DNA from 2 places in the Bradyrhizobium ingae genome. Region 1 is predicted to be linked to the other one. Evidence: predicted binding sites of a transcription regulator. Region 1 holds the regulator's gene; the other holds the start of a gene.
What was found. Region 1 encodes HrcA, which represses chaperone genes, less so after heat shock. Its sites were predicted from a motif close to GTTAGCACTCNCNNNNNGNGAGTGCTAAC; they were not measured.
Positions count from the first base shown of each region.

Region 1 (7,966 bases):
GACCGACAGGGCCGCCAGCACCGAGGACGGGCCGGGCAGCGCATACACCGCGTGGCCAGCGGCGGAAACCTCGCGCACCAGCTTGAAGCCGGGATCGGAGATCAGCGGCGTGCCGGCATCGGAGACCAGCGCGATCGAGCCGCCTCGCGCAAGCGCCTCCAGGATCTTTGGCCGGGCCGCCTCCGCATTGTGCTCGTGATAGGGTTTGAGCTGCACAGCGATGCCGTAACGTTCGGTCAGCCGTCGCGTGATCCTTGTGTCCTCGCAGGCGACGATGTCGACGCCGGCCAGCGTCTCGAGCGCCCGCAAGGTGATGTCGCCGAGATTGCCGATGGGGGTGGCGACGAGGTAGAGGCCCGGCGCCGCCTTGCTGGCTGAAAAGTGATGGGCGCCAATGGCAAAACCGCGTGCGTGGGGTTCCACCGCACCTTCAGGCGTATTTATCGGGGCGGTCTTTGCGCGCATAATGGATACTTAACGGGAGAGACGCGCTTGCGCCATATTCGCGGCGAAAAGCCCGCGTTGGTGCAGTCTCGCAAAAGTCGGCGGGCAGCTTGCCATGGTCGAAGGGCAGCCGCGTTAAGCGGTCATTATCCTTTTGTTTTGGTTAACTATTCGTCGACAATATGCTGCAATCCGCGTCCTCCCTTGCGGAGGTGAAGTCCTGACCGGCCCTCAAAAATCGGCTGGTCGTTACGAAGAGCTGCCATGCCGGGCCCGCGTTACCCCAAGTCTTCCATCTCCGGGAAGTCTCCCACCTCCGGGCCCCGATCGTCGGGGGCGACCCGGCGCGGCGCGCTTGGGATCTTGCTCGGCACGCCCTTGCTGTCTGCCTGCACCGGCGTGCAGCAGACCCTGAGCCAGTTCTCCAGTCCCCAGCCGGCGCCCGCGGGGCCGCCGCAGCAGGCCACCACTGCCGGCAACGGCGGGGTGAAGGTCGGCCTGATCCTGCCGCTGTCGGCCGCCGGCAATGCCGGGCTCGCCGCGCAGTCGATGCGCAACGCCGCCGAAATGGCGCTCGCCGAATTCCAGAACCCGAACATTCAGCTCCTGATCAAGGACGACAACGGCACGCCGCAGGGCGCGCAAGGCGGCGCGCAGCAGGCGGTCGACGAAGGCGCGGAGATCATTTTGGGTCCGCTGTTCGCCCAATCCGTGCCGGCTGTCGCGCAGGTCGCGCGCACGCGCGGCATCTCGGTGATGGCGTTCTCGACCGATGCCAGCATCGCCGGCCGCGGTGTCTTCCTGTTGAGCTTCCTGCCCGAGTCGGACGTCAACCGCATCGTCGAATATTCCGCCAGCATCGGGAAGCGCTCCTTCGCGGCGCTGCTGCCGGAGAATGCCTATGGCAATGTGGTGGAGGCGGCCTTCAAGGCGGCGGTGCCGCGGCGGGGCGGGCGCGTGGTCGCATTCGAGAAATTCGGCGGCGATCGCGCCACGCCGGCGCGCAACGTCGCGCAGGCGCTTGGCAGCGCGGATGCGCTGTTCATCGCCGATGACGGCGATTCCGTCGTCGCGGTGGCCGATGCGTTGACAGCGGCAGGCGCCAATTTGCGTAACATCCAGCTGCTCGGCACGGGGCTGTGGGACAATCCGCGCGTCTATGCCAGCCAGGCGCTCCAAGGCGGTCTCTACGCCGCACCCGACCCGGCGGGCTTTCGCGCCTTCTCCGGCCGCTACCGCACGAAATACGGCGCCGAGCCTGTGCGCACGGCAACGCTCGCCTATGATGCAGTCGCGCTCGTCGCAGCGCTCGCGCGCACGCAAGGCACCACGCGCTTCTCGCAGGACGTTCTCACCAACCCATCCGGCTTCGCCGGCATCGACGGCCTGTTCCGCTTCCGCGCCGATGGCACGAACGAGCGGGGATTAGCGGTGATGAAGGTGACGACCGGCGGCGGCGTCGCGGTCGCGGGCTCGCCAAAGAGTTTCGGGGCGTAGCTGCTTTCCTCAGCGTCGTCCTGGCGAAAGCCAGGACGACGATGGGAGAGAGCTTACGCCGCCAGATCCGCGACCACCGCATCCAGCACCGGAAATCCGCTGCTGGTCACGCGCAGGCGGCCGGTCGTGTCGACGGTGATGGCGCCTTCCTCGCGCAGAAGCGCGATGCGGCGGGGATCGAGCGTGCGGCCGGCGAGCGCGGCGTAGCGCTTGGGGTCGATGCCTTCGGCCAAGCGCAATCCCATCAGCAGGAATTCGTCGGCGCGCTCCTCGCTGTTGAGGAGCTCGTCGGTGACGACGCCGTCGCCATTGGTCTCGACCCGCATCAGCCAGGCCTCGGGACGCTTCTCGGTGGCAATCGCGTGCCTGATGCCGTCGATGTCGAGGCGGCCATGCGCGCCGGGGCCGATGCCGGCATATTCCTCGCCGCGCCAGTAGACCAGATTGTGCCGGCACTCGGCGCCGCGGCGTGCGTGATTGGAAATCTCGTAGGCGGGCAGGCCGAGCTTGTCGCAGGTCTCCTGCGTGACGTCATAGAGCGCGCGCGCGAGCGCCTCGTCAGGTGTCTTCAATTTGCCGGCCTGGTGCAGGCCGAAGAACGGCGTGCCTTCCTCGATGGTGAGCTGGTAGAGCGACAAATGCTCGGCGGCTTCATCGATGGCGTGGCGGAGCTCGCCCTCCCACATCGCCGGCGTCTGGTCGGGGCGGGCATAGATCAGGTCGAACGAGTAGCGGTCGAACGAGCGGCGCGCGATCGCAACCGCATCGAGCGCCTCGCGCGCGCTGTGCAGCCGTCCGAGCATCTTCAGCGAGACGTCATCAAGCGCCTGCACGCCGAGCGAGACGCGGTTGACGCCGGCTGTGCGATAGCCGGCAAAGCGCGTGGCCTCGACGCTGGTGGGATTGGCTTCCAGCGTGACTTCGACATCGCGAGCGACCTGCCAGTGCTTGCCGATCGCCTCCAACACGGCGCCGACGGTCGCCGGCTGCATCAGGGACGGCGTGCCGCCGCCGAGGAAGATCGAGGTGACCTCGCGGCCGGGCGTGCGCGCGGCCGTGGTCTCGATCTCGCGAGCGAAGGCGCGGGCGAAGCGCATCTCGTCGATGGCGGCGTGGCGGACATGGCTGTTGAAGTCGCAATAGGGACATTTCGACAGGCAGAACGGCCAGTGCACGTAGACGCCGAAGGCGTCCCTGTCAGCGCGGCTCAAGGCAGATCTCCGCAAGTTTCACGAAGGCGCGGGCACGGTGCGAGAGGCCAAGGCCCAAAGGCGGCAGGCCGTGCTTCTCGATGCTTTCCATCTCGCCAAAGGTGCGCGCATGGCCGTCGGGCAGGAACATCGGATCGTAGCCGAAGCCGGCGGTGCCGCGCGGCGGCCAGGCCAGCGTGCCGTCGACGCGCGCCTCGACCTCCTCGAGATGATCGTCAGGCCAGGCGACGCAGAGCGCGGAGACGAAGTGCGCCTTGCGCTTGTCCGGCGTGGTGGCGCCGCGCTCTTGCAACAGGCGCTCGATCTGCGCCATCGCGGCGGCGAAATCCTTCTTCGGGCCCGCCCAGCGCGCGCTGTAGATTCCCGGCGCGCCGTCGAGCGCGTCGACCACGATGCCGGAATCATCGGCGAAGGCCGGAAGCTTGGTCGCCTTTGCAGCGGCGATGGCCTTGATCGCGGCATTGCTGCGAAAGTCGTTGCCTGTCTCTTCCGGCTCGGGCAGGCCAAGCTCGCCGGCCGAGACTGCCTCGACGCCGTGCGGCGCGAGCAGCTCCCGCATCTCGGCAAGCTTGCCGGGATTGTGGGTCGCGATGATCAGCTTGCCTGTGATTCGCCGGTGCATGGCCTATTGACTACGCCACCGCCATTTTCTGCAAGTCCACGAGACGCGCGACACCCTTGCGGGCCAGCGCCATCAGCGACAGGAACTCGCCTTCCGTGAACGGCTCGCGTTCCGCGGTGCCCTGGACCTCGATGATACGGCCATCGCCCGTCATGACGAAATTGGCGTCGGTCTCGGCTTCGGAGTCCTCGGCATAATCGAGATCGAGCACCGGCGTGCCGTTGTAGATGCCGCAGGAGATCGCGGCGACGTTGTCGCGCAGCACGTTGGCCTTGATCATGTTGCGCGTCTTCATCCAGTTGATGCAGTCGGCGAGCGCGACCCAGGCGCCGGTGATCGAGGCCGTGCGCGTGCCGCCGTCGGCCTGGAGCACGTCGCAATCGACCGTGATCTGGCGCTCGCCGAGCGCTTCGAGATCGACGATGGTGCGAAGCGAGCGGCCGATCAGGCGCTGGATCTCGACGGTGCGGCCGCTCTGCTTGCCGGCGGAAGCCTCGCGTCGAGTACGTTCCGAGGTCGCGCGGGGCAACATGCCGTATTCGGCCGTGACCCAGCCACGGCCCTGGCCCTTCAACCACGGCGGCAAACGGTCCTCCAGCGTGGCGGTGACCAGCACATGGGTGTCGCCGAACTTCACGAGGCAGGAGCCTTCCGCATATTTGACCACGCCGCGCTCCAGCGTCACGGGGCGCAATTCGTCGGGCGCACGGCGGCTTGGCCGCATGGGAAATCCTCCAAAACTCGCAGGGAAAGGCTGTTCGCGGTGCTTGTAGGAGGGGGAAGGGGGCCCGGCAAGCGCTTTTCCCCCGGGGCGGCGAAACGCTGTCCCCACCCCGGCCAAAGACCCGCTTGTCAGGGGCCCTCCAGATGGACAAATTATGTGCAACTGAGAGGAGTTACCGTCTGTGGCCCATCACGATCCGATTCATCTGATCGCGCCGCGCGCAGGCCTCGCCCAGCTCAACGAGCGTTCTCGCGACATCTTTCGTCAAATCGTCGAGAGTTATCTGGCGACTGGCGAGCCGGTCGGCTCGCGCAATATTTCGCGCCTGATCGCGTTGCCGCTGTCGCCGGCCTCGGTGCGCAACGTCATGGCCGACCTGGAACAGCTCGGCCTGATCTATGCCCCGCACACCTCCGCCGGCCGGCTGCCGACGGAACTCGGCCTGCGCTTCTTCGTCGATGCCCTGATGCAGGTCGGTGAGCTGAACGAGGCCGAGCGGCAATCGATCCAGAGCCAGCTCACCACCGTCGGTCACGCCCAGTCGGTCGAGGCGGCCCTGGAGGAGGCGCTGACGCGGCTGTCGGGCCTCACCCGCGCCGCGGCCGTCGTCTTGACGCCGAAATCCAATGCGCGGCTGAAGCATATCGAATTCGTCCGCCTGGAACCGGAGCGTGCGCTGGTGATCCTGGTCGGCGAGGACGGCCAGGTCGAGAACCGCGTGCTGACGCTGCCGCTCGGGGTTCCCTCCTCGGCGCTGACGGAGGCTTCCAACTTCCTCAATGCCCGTATCCGCGGCCGTACCCTGGCCGAGGCGCGGCTCGAGCTGGAAACCGCACTCGGGCAGGCCCGCGCCGAGCTCGACCAGCTCACCCAGAAGGTGATCTCGGCGGGCATCGCGAGCTGGTCCGGCGGCGAGAACGAGGACCGCCAGCTCATCGTGCGCGGCCACGCCAATCTGCTCGAAGACCTCCATGCGCTGGAGGATCTCGAGCGGGTGCGGCTGCTGTTCGACGATCTCGAGACCAAGCGCGGCGTGATCGACCTGCTCGGGCGCGCCGAGACCGCCGAGGGCGTGCGCATCTTCATCGGCTCGGAGAACAAGCTGTTCTCGCTGTCGGGCTCCTCGACGATCATCTCGCCGTATCGGGATGCCGCCGGTCACATCGTCGGTGTTCTGGGCGTGATCGGGCCGACCCGGCTGAATTATGCCCGCGTGATTCCGACCGTGGATTACGCCGCCCGCATCGTCAGCCGCCTTTTGGGTGGCTGACGACCGTTTTCGCCTGATCACGGGTGCTTGATTTTCGCGCTGCGAAGCACGATATCCCGGCGAGAAAAATCCCAGACGACTTTTAGACCAGACGAGTTCGAGAAGGCAGCCGATGACCGAGCGAGACCGGCAATCCGAAGACACGACCGCGCCGACCGGCGAGCCCGTGGTGTCGAAGCCCTACATCATGCCCGACGATCCGGAACCCGGTTCGGTCGAGGTCTTGCAGAAGGAAGCCGCCGAGGCGCGCGACCGCATGCTGCGGACGCTGGCCGAGATGGAGAATTTGCGCAAGCGCACCACCAAGGAGGTCGCCGACGCGCGCCTCTACGGCATCACCGGTTTTGCGCGCGACGTGCTCGACATCGCCGACAACCTCCAGCGTGCGCTCGATGCGGTGCCGGCCGAGGCGCGTGCCAATGCCGATCCCGGCCTCACCGCGCTGATCGAGGGCGTGGAGCTCACCGAGCGCTCGCTGCTCAACGCGCTGGAAAAACACGGCGTGAAGAAGTTCGACCCCTCGGGCCAGAAGTTCGATCCGAACTTCCAGCAGGCGATGTTCGAGGTGCCCGATCCGTCGGTGCCGTCGGGCACCGTGGTCCAGGTCGTGCAGGCCGGCTACACGATCGGCGAGCGCGTGCTGCGCCCGGCCCTCGTCGGCGTCGCCAAGGGCGGCGCGAAGGCGGCTGCCGCCGCCAACAACAACGAGTCGAACGGCGCGGCGTAAGCCGTGTTCTGAAAGTTATGTCGTCATTCCGGGTTCGGCTCTTCGAGCCGCCCCGGAATGACGGTTTGCGCGCCTTACGCCGTGGCCGCGATATCCGCAGACTGGATCCGCTTCACGCCGGCCTTGGCCATGTCGGCCCAGGCTTTCGCGAGCGAGCCTTGCGTGTCGATGCCGCGGCAGGCGTCCTCCACCACATAGACCTCGAAGCCGGCCTTGCGCGCGTCGAGCGCGGTCCAGGCGACGCAGAAATCGGTTGCGAGACCCGCGACGAAGACGCGCTTGATCTTGCGCGACTTCAGATAGGCGGCGAGGCCGGTCGATGTCTTGCCGTCGGCCTCCAGGAAGGCCGAGTAGCTGTCGACGTCCTTGTGAAAGCCCTTGCGGATAATGAGCTCGGCCTGCGGGATCGACAGGTCCTTCGAGAGCGCGGCGCCGTCGGTGCCCTGCACGCAATGGTCGGGCCACAGCACCTGCTTGCCATAGGGCAGGTCGATGGTCTCGAACGGTTTCTTGCCGGAGTGAACAGAGGCGAACGACACGTGCCCCGGCGTGTGCCAGTCCTGCGTCATCACGACATTGGCGAAGGATTTGGCGATCTTGTTGATCACCGGCACCACCTGCTCGCCTTCCTTCACGGCGAGGCTGCCGCCGGGCAGGAAGCAGTTTTGCACGTCGATCACCAGCAGCGCGGAGGCATCATCGGGTTTGATCGCCGTCGCTGCCTTGAGCTTGCTTGAAACGAAGCTCGCGAGAGCAACAGTGGAAACGCCCGCGAGTACTTTGCGCCGATCCAGCATCGTACGTCCTCCCTCCAGGATGAACCTAACGGGAGGGGAGGCTAGTTCCATTTGTGTACGAACAAAAGCCCGAAAATGCGGCCGGCTTTGGCTAGGGAGTGAGCTGTTGCCGCAAGCTCGGTGCACCTCTCCCGCTTGCGGGAGAGGTCGGCGCAAGGCGCCGGGTGAGGGCTTTCTCCTCTTGGGGGTTCTCGATTGCGGAGACACCCTCTCCCCAGCCCTCCCCCGCAAGCGGGGATGGAGCGCGCCGTCCATTGTAAAGACGGCTACCCTTTCGGCTGGATGCCGTCGCGCACCGCACGGAAGCGCGTGAAGGACTCCGACCACTGGTCGCGCGGGGCGCTGGCGATGATGCGCAGCGACGTGCCGCCGCCGAAGCGGATCCATTGCACGACCGTGACAGGCGTCTTGTCCTTGCCGCTGACGCCGTCGAGCCGGGTTTCCATCGCCGGCTGGCCGTTGACGCGGATCTGCTCGGACATGGTGATTCTGGACTCGCGCAAGCCGGGGATCTGCATCGCTGCCTCCTGCGCGAAGCGGGCGCGATCATCCGCCTGCTGCGGCGTTGCGCCGATCAGGCCGATGATCATGTACGGCTTGGGCTCGAATCCCGTGGTCTCGTCGCCGTCGGCCAGCACGACGCTGGCGCCGGGCGACAGCGTGCGGACATTCTT
Region 1 is NZ_JBVUBB010000031.1:8,391-16,356, reverse strand. Features, by position in the region: gene rsmI (16S rRNA (cytidine(1402)-2'-O)-methyltransferase) at 1-465, opposite strand, end outside; gene ACV1FX_RS31475 (penicillin-binding protein activator) at 709-1,941, shown strand; gene hemW (radical SAM family heme chaperone HemW) at 1,995-3,152, opposite strand; gene rdgB (RdgB/HAM1 family non-canonical purine NTP pyrophosphatase) at 3,139-3,774, opposite strand; gene rph (ribonuclease PH) at 3,785-4,498, opposite strand; gene hrcA (heat-inducible transcriptional repressor HrcA) at 4,680-5,768, shown strand; gene grpE (nucleotide exchange factor GrpE) at 5,881-6,495, shown strand; gene pncA (bifunctional nicotinamidase/pyrazinamidase) at 6,570-7,292, opposite strand; gene ACV1FX_RS31440 (hypothetical protein) at 7,559-7,966, opposite strand, start outside.

Region 2 (7,966 bases), on a different contig from region 1:
CGAGCACGAGACCGGTCGACATGCAGATCTGCCCTTGATGTAGGAACGCGCCCCAGGCGGCGTTGGACGCTGCGACATCGATATTCGCATCGTCGAGCACGATCAGCGAATTCTTGCCGCCGAGCTCGAGCTGCACCTTCTTGAGATGGCGGCCGGCGACCTCACCCACCTTGCTGCCGCCTTCCGCCGAGCCGGTGAAGGAGATCATTGCAATGTTGGGATCAGCGCACATCGCCTCACCCGCTGCCGCGCCGCCCGGCACCACTTGCAGCACGCCCTTGGACAGGCCTGCGTCCTCGAAAATGCGGGCGATGATGATGCCGCCGGACACCGCGGTGCGGGGATCGGGCTTGTGCACCACGGCGTTGCCAACCGCGAGCGCCGCGGCAATCGCCCGTATGGAGAGCACCAGGGGGAAGTTGAACGGCGAGATCACGCCGACAACCCCATGGGGCACGCGCTTCGCGGTGTTCGACCGCCCCGGCTCCATCGATGTCAGAATAATCCCGTTGGGCTCGATCGCGATCGCCGCTGCATGGCGCACGAAGGCCGCTCCGTGCTCAATCTCGATCGCAGCCTTGGGCTGGATTGAACCGCTCTCGCGCATAATCCAACCGATTAGCTCCTCGCCATTCTGTTCAAGCAGATCGGCCGCCTTGTTGAGGATAGCTGCACGCTCCTGCGGCGGCCTCAAAGCCCATGCGGGCTGGGCCTGGCGCGCCTCGCGTGCGGCCTTGGCGATGTCTTTCGGATCGGCGATGCCGACCGAACCGAGCACGGCACGCGTCGCCGGCTCGCTGATCTCCATCACGCCGCCGTCAGTTGCGCACCATTCGCCGAGAAACGCCTTGCCGCGCCAACGCTCGACGGCAATGAAATCGCGAGCCTGCATGTTCATCGAAATATTCTCCCTCCGCCTCGTGCGGATCGATTAACTGTGCGGTCGTTGCGACCGCGGCTTGCCGTGCTGGGGAGAAAGAGGGCAAGACGGTTGTTGCACGCGCGCGGCCGTGGCGCGTGCCGCACACATGGTCGAGACCGTAGGTCGGTCTTCTTGCTTCGCTTCCTCCCGCGAACGGTTCAGCAAGTAGCAAGACCGGTGCCAGCTCACACCTGCCCCCCAGGACGACCTTCGGTTTATGAAAATAACAAAGCTATAACAGACGCTTATGCGAACATTGAAATATATTTGCATGTCCGGCGACATAGGCCTTCCATCGTCCGATTTTCCTGAAATAATGAAATCCCAACAGCTACTTCACTATTTCATGAAAGATTAACGCGCAGATGGCGGAGCATGACTCCCGGATTTCACTGGCGGAAGCGTCCCGCCGCGCCGCCCGCATTCTCACACGCGGCGCCAGCAGCGAGCTCGACACCGGCGCTGCTCCGACGTTCAACGATCTCGCTGAGTCGCTGCATTTCGCGCTCGGCGACGGGCGCATCTGGCTTAATGACCAGCGCATGGTGCTGATGCAGTCGCAGGTGCTCGGCCGCCTGCGTACGGAGATCATCGACGCATTCGGCCTCGAAACCGCCAAGGCGCTGTTCATGCGTGTTGGCTATATGCAGGGCACACGGGATGCGGCCTTAATTCAAAAGCGCTTTCCTAATGAGGACCTCACCCACGCGCTCGCCGCAGGACCGCGCGTTCACACGCTGGAGGGTTTCGTCAAGGTCACCACGCGGCATTTCGAGTTCGACCGCAACAAGGGCATTTATTTCGGCGAGTTTTATTGGGACGATTCATCTGAAGCGGCCGAACATGTCGCGAGCTACGGCCTTGCGACCGAGCCAGTTTGCTGGATGCAGGTGGGCTATCCATCCGGCTACACCACCAAGCTTTTCGGCAGTCCGGTAATCTTCCGCGAGATCGAATGCGCCGGCATGGGAGCGCCCCGCTGCATCATCGTTGGTCAGCATGCGGACGCCTGGGGCGCCGATGCCCCTGAGCGCAACTATTTCGGACTGGAATGGAAGAGCCGGTCGTTGCACACCGCCGTCAACGCTCCGGTTGCGGCGGGTGAAAGCCCGGCCCCCGCACGCGACGACAATAACGTCGCGGTCGGCGTTTCGACTGCGTTCGTCCGCACCCGCCGCCAGCTCGAGCGCGTCGCCTCGACCGGCGCCACCGTGCTGTTCGTCGGCGAATCCGGCGTCGGCAAGGAGCTGTTCGCCAGCCAATTGCACGCCATGAGCCGTCGCAGCACAGCTCCTTTCGTCGCGATCAACTGCGCGGCGATTCCCGAGCAGCTCGTCGAATCCGAACTTTTCGGCGTGGAGAAAGGCGCCTACACCGGCGCCATCGCCTCGCGCGCGGGCTATTTCGAACGCGCCTCCGGCGGCACGTTGTTTCTCGACGAGATCGCGTCACTGACCTATTCAGCGCAGGGCAAAGTGCTGCGGGCACTTCAGGAACGCAAGGTCGAACGCGTCGGTGGCACGAAAACCATCTCGCTCGACGTCCGTGTGGTGGCGGCATCCAACGTCGATCTGACCGTCGAGGTCGCGGCCGGCCGTTTCCGGCAAGATCTCTATTTCCGGCTCTGCGTATTCCCGATTGCTATCCCGCCACTGCGGGAGCGGCGCGACGACATCCCACTATTGATGGCGCATTTCCTCGGCATCTATTGCGCGCGGCACGACCGGCACCTGATGGGCTTCAGCCGTCGTGCCACCGACGCACTGCTCAAATATGATTATCCCGGCAATATACGCGAGCTGCAGAACCTGATAGAGCGCGGTGTCGTCTATGCAGATGAGGGCGGCACCATAGATATCGGTCATCTGTTCAGCGGCTCGGAGCTGCTCCCGCCATTCTCAATCCAGCTCACAAGCGAAGGGCGGCTCGGACGCGCACCGTTAATTGAAGACAAGAGCACCGTCTCGGTCAGCAGAGGTGAATCATTGCCGGGCGAGTCGTTTGCAGAGATGGAGGTCGCGGCCTATCGCTCGGCACTGGCCCAGACGGACGGCAATGTGTCGGCCGCCGCGCGCCTTTTGAAGATTAGCAGACCAAAACTCGACTATAGACTTCGCCGTCTTGGCCTAAGACCATAGCCACAGGTCATTCTCCTCCCAGGTTTGCCGGCGACGTCTGGTGAGCCGCATTGCGCTGGGTCCCCCTCACCCCCGGCTTGGTGAAGAGGTAAACCCAAGTCCGGTGGCCCGCATGCGCAGAGCGGGGTCGGGCAGCTTGACGCCGTGGAGATGATGTTGCGCCTTGCTGAGCGTCAGCGTGGCGTTGCGAATCACCGCATCAGTGAGTGTCAGCAGGTTGGCCAGCTCTGTCACGATTCCTTCCCAGCATTTGTGCCAGGTGTGCCCCGCGGGGAAGCTATCGCTGTGACAGCGCGCGGCCAGCCTGGATCTAGATATTGGGGTTTCCAGCTCCAAACCAGGGGCTGCCGATCAACAAAGCGCCCATCAGGCCAAAGCGACGCATGTGAGTGCGCCCCAATTAGAAAACCCCGGCAATTGCTGCCGGGGTTTTCGCATTTCGTGATTCGGCGTGACGCGGCTGGATCAGAAGTCCATGCCCCCCATGCCGCCCATCCCGCCGCCAGGGGGCATGGCGGGGCCGGCAGCGGCCTTCTTCGGCAACTCGGCGACCATGGCCTCGGTGGTGATCAGCAGCGCCGCCACGGAGGAGGCGTTCTGGACTGCAGTTCGCACGACCTTGGTCGGGTCGATGATGCCCTTGGTGACGAGGTTGCCGTACTCGCCGGTCTGCGAGTCGAAGCCGTAGGCGTACTGATCCTTCTCGAGGATCTTGCCGACGATCACCGAGCCGTCTTCACCGGCGTTGATCGCGATCTGGCGAGCCGGCCAGGACAGCGCCTTGCGCACGATCTCGACGCCGGTCTTCTGGTCGTCGTTCTTGGTGCGCAGCCCCTTGAGCGCTTCGGTGGCACGGAGCAGGGCGACGCCGCCGCCCGGGACAATGCCCTCCTCGACCGCGGCGCGGGTCGCATGCATCGCGTCATCAACGCGATCCTTGCGCTCCTTCACCTCAACCTCGGTCGCGCCGCCGACGCGGATCACCGCAACGCCGCCCGCGAGCTTGGCGAGACGCTCCTGGAGCTTCTCACGGTCGTAGTCCGAGGTGGTCTCCTCGATCTGCGCCTTGATCTGGGCCACGCGAGCTTCGATGTCGGCCTTCTTGCCGGCGCCGCTAACGATCGTGGTGTTCTCCTTGTCGATCATCACCTTCTTGGCGCGGCCGAGCATGTTGAGCGTGACGTTCTCGAGCTTGATGCCGAGATCTTCCGAGATCGCCTGGCCGCCGGTCAGGATCGCGATGTCCTGGAGCATGGCCTTGCGGCGGTCGCCGAAGCCCGGAGCCTTGACGGCCGCGACCTTCAGGCCGCCGCGCAGACGGTTGACGACGAGGGTAGCGAGCGCCTCGCCCTCGACGTCTTCGGCGACGATGACCAGCGGCTTGCCGCTCTGCACAACTGCCTCGAGCAGCGGCAGCAGCTCGTTCAGCGAGGAGAGCTTCTTCTCGTTGATGAGGATGTAGGCGTCGTCCATCTCAACGCGCATCTTGTCGGCGTTGGTGACGAAGTAGGGCGAGATGTAGCCGCGGTCGAACTGCATGCCCTCGACGACGTCAAGCTCGGTCTCGAGCGACTTGGCTTCCTCAACGGTGATGACACCCTCGTTGCCGACCTTCTTCATGGCGTCGGAGATGAACTTGCCGATCTCCACATCGCCATTGGCCGAGATGGTGCCGACCTGGGCGATCTCCTCGTTCGAGGTGACCTTCTTGGAGTTCTTGACGAGGTCGGCGACCACGGCTTCCACAGCCATGTCGATACCGCGCTTGAGGTCCATCGGGTTCATGCCGGCGGCAACCGCCTTGCCGCCTTCACGGACGATCGCAGCCGCCAGCACGGTCGCGGTGGTGGTGCCGTCGCCAGCCGCGTCAGCGGACTTGGAGGCGACTTCGCGCACCATTTGGGCGCCCATGTTCTCGAACTTGTCGTCGAGCTCGATCTCCTTGGCAACGGTGACGCCGTCCTTGGTGATGCGGGGAGCGCCGAACGACTTGTCGAGGACGACGTTGCGGCCCTTCGGGCCGAGCGTAACTTTCACCGCATTGTGGAGTATGTCGACACCGCGGAGCATGCGGTCGCGAGCATCGACGCCGAATTTGACTTCTTTGGCTGACATATTGGTTTCCCTGAGTTGTCTTGGTCTCATCTCACCCTTGGCGAGGCGCCCGGCAGGCGCTCCTCAGGGGTGAGCGGTGCGAGCGGTTGAACTAGGCGGCCTTAGTGTTGGAAGACACGTGGGAGAGAACGCCCAAGATGTCGCTTTCCTTCATGATCAACAGCTCCAGGCCGTCGATCTTGACCTCGGTGCCCGACCATTTGCCGAACAGCACGCGGTCGCCGACCTGGACGTCGATGGGGATCAGCTTGCCGCTCTCATCGCGGCCGCCCGGGCCAACGGCGATGATTTGACCCTGCGAGGGTTTTTCCTTGGCTGTGTCTGGAATGATGATGCCACCAGCAGTCTTCTCTTCTGCATCAATGCGCTTGACCACGACGCGATCGTGAAGCGGACGGAAACTCATGCAGCTCTCCTAAGCCTTTGTACAAGTTGACGATTTCCAAATTGCTAGCAATCGAGGCCCGCGAGTGCCAGCACAGGCGAGGTTGAAATAGGACGGTTTTCCTTGGGAGCAAGAGTTAGGAGTAGAAAAAAAGTTGGATACTTCGTCGCCCGATCTGCCAGTTCGCTAACGGTAAGAGGCCGTGACCATCGCCGCCGTGGTCATCAAGATTGGACGGAACCGGACGTCCGCCACCAGCTCGATGGCCGAGCGGCGATCCCGAGCAGGTATGCGCCTCATGGACGATGTTGTTCGTGGTCAGGGCGTCACCGATGAAGCCACATTCGTTCACTCGGGCATCAGCGATAAGCGTCATCGCCTGCTTTGGCGCGAGATTACGGTCGCGCCGGTGTGCCCTGCGAGTGGAGAGCGACCGGCGGAACGCAGGCCGCCAAGATCCTAAATTCTTCTCCCGCATCAGGAGCAGACATTCCTTGGCGAGCAAGATCAAGACCCGACCTCATGGTGTTGTGTCGTTGCAAGGACCATAAGCAGGATCCCCGCGGCTACAAGTATAAGAGCAATTAGGTAGCGCGTTGTCGTTTCCGACAGCCAACGAAGACCGATCGTGGTCCCTATCATCGCCCCTGTGACGGCTCCCAGTGCGTATAGCCACGTCTGCGGTGAAGGCAGCTGTCCAGCGTAAATCGCGCCGACCAAGCCAACTGCGGAGTTCACCCATATAAAAGGGGCAGACAAAGCTGCTGTCTCTTTGGGTGAAGCCCAACGCATGGCGATAAGGACAGGCGCGAGGAAAACGCCGCCCCCGACGCCAGTAAGCCCCGAGACGAGGCCGATGCCGGCTCCTGTCGTAATTGCGCCCCACGACGGCGTCTCACCATCAGGGACCGCTCTCCTGGTTCGCCCGATCAACAAGATCGCAGCCGCGAAGAGCAGGACCACACCGGTGATAGCATCATAGAGATGGGGAGATAGGATTGTGAATCCTCCAATCAGCGCAGTTGGCACCGAGGCGGTTAGAAAAAGCTTCAACCTCTTCCAATCAATAAAACCACCGCGATTGAACAGCCATGTCGAATACGTGGCGGCAACGATGTTGAGCAACAACGCTGTCGGTCGCATCTGAGTTGATGGAAACGATGCAAAGGCCATGAGGGCAAGAAACGCGGTACCACCCGCCTGCCCAACAGTCGCGTAAAGAAGGGAGATGATAGCGAAGAAGAATGTCAGCATTGCAATCGGCAATTCAGTGTTCTGAGCAGCGGCGATGAGAAGCTTCCGTAGTCCAGATGGATTTGCGAATGCGTTGAACGATTGGTTGCTAACGCACCGCTTCCTGGAGGTGTCCGTGGTCTACACCCGAGCAGTTCAGACCAAAGAGCGCGCCGGCAACAATCTTTCTCTTTAACTATCGACGAAGATGTGGACGATCACCCGGTCGGGGCGAGATGAGTTTCTCGATGGCTGCGACGGCGTTGCATCCAATGGCTCGCCCTCGCTCATCCATGCCGGTCCAACAGGACTGGCGTCCGCGTGGATCGACCTCCAGCAATTTTACGCCTTCCGGCACGCGCGCGCCGTCCCGAGCAACGCCGCGGAGCACTCCTCCAATGGGCGCCAGGACCGGCTTGCCGCTAAGACAGCCCACCAGCAGGCCCTTGGATAATGGCGTACCGATATCGACACCTGAGCGCCAGATGCCATCGCGGTGCGAATACACGAAGCGCTCGCGTCCCGCGCCGCCGAGCTCGCGGGCTCGACCGTCTGCCAGCTTGGTGACACCTCGGGAGACAATTGTAGCGGTCTGGATTGGATGGGTCTCGATGGCGATGTCGCAGTTGACGCCCACCTCGAATCCGGGCCCGATGCCGACCGTTACCGGTGCGAAGCCGCGGAGGTCGCGAGGTGTTCGACGCTTCTGCATGCGTGCATCGACGATCACGGATAGCGAACGCAAGGCAATAATGTCGAAGAAGTGCATTTCGGTCACTGCCACGCTGTTCGGGTCGGCGTGAATCCACGTGATTTCCGCAAGCGTATCGGCCCGTTTGCCCACGACGCCCTCAACTTCGCATAGCTCGCCGAACAGCGAGTCATGAAATGCCATGCGGCGGCGGATCACCGGTGGAAACGCATCGTGTCTCATCACCACGGCAAACGTCGCCTCGGTGAGTTTCGTGGCGATGGCAGAAGCGATTTCGTTCGTGCCGAGCACCAATGCGAAGAGCCTTGGCGCGCCCGGATGATGGGCCTTAGCAGTGACTTTCATGGGCGAGGTTCGCGTTGCTAGGATCCCTAGCAAACCTCGCGCCAATCGCGGATGAGGGTTCAAATATTCAAGCAAACTGGTTCGTCCTGCTGGTGACGGCGAAGCCGCGTTCGAAT
Region 2 is NZ_JBVUBB010000066.1:4,568-12,533, forward strand. Features, by position in the region: gene ACV1FX_RS40395 (benzaldehyde dehydrogenase) at 1-898, opposite strand, end outside; gene ACV1FX_RS40400 (sigma 54-interacting transcriptional regulator) at 1,288-3,060, shown strand; gene ACV1FX_RS40405 (hypothetical protein) at 3,127-3,294, opposite strand; gene groL (chaperonin GroEL) at 3,526-5,175, opposite strand; gene ACV1FX_RS40415 (co-chaperone GroES) at 5,267-5,581, opposite strand; gene ACV1FX_RS40420 (hypothetical protein) at 5,697-6,071, opposite strand; gene ACV1FX_RS40425 (sulfite exporter TauE/SafE family protein) at 6,068-6,814, opposite strand; gene ACV1FX_RS40430 (xanthine dehydrogenase) at 6,990-7,850, opposite strand.
Region 2: the regulator HrcA is predicted to act here: its motif matches at 5,625-5,653, upstream of ACV1FX_RS40415 (co-chaperone GroES).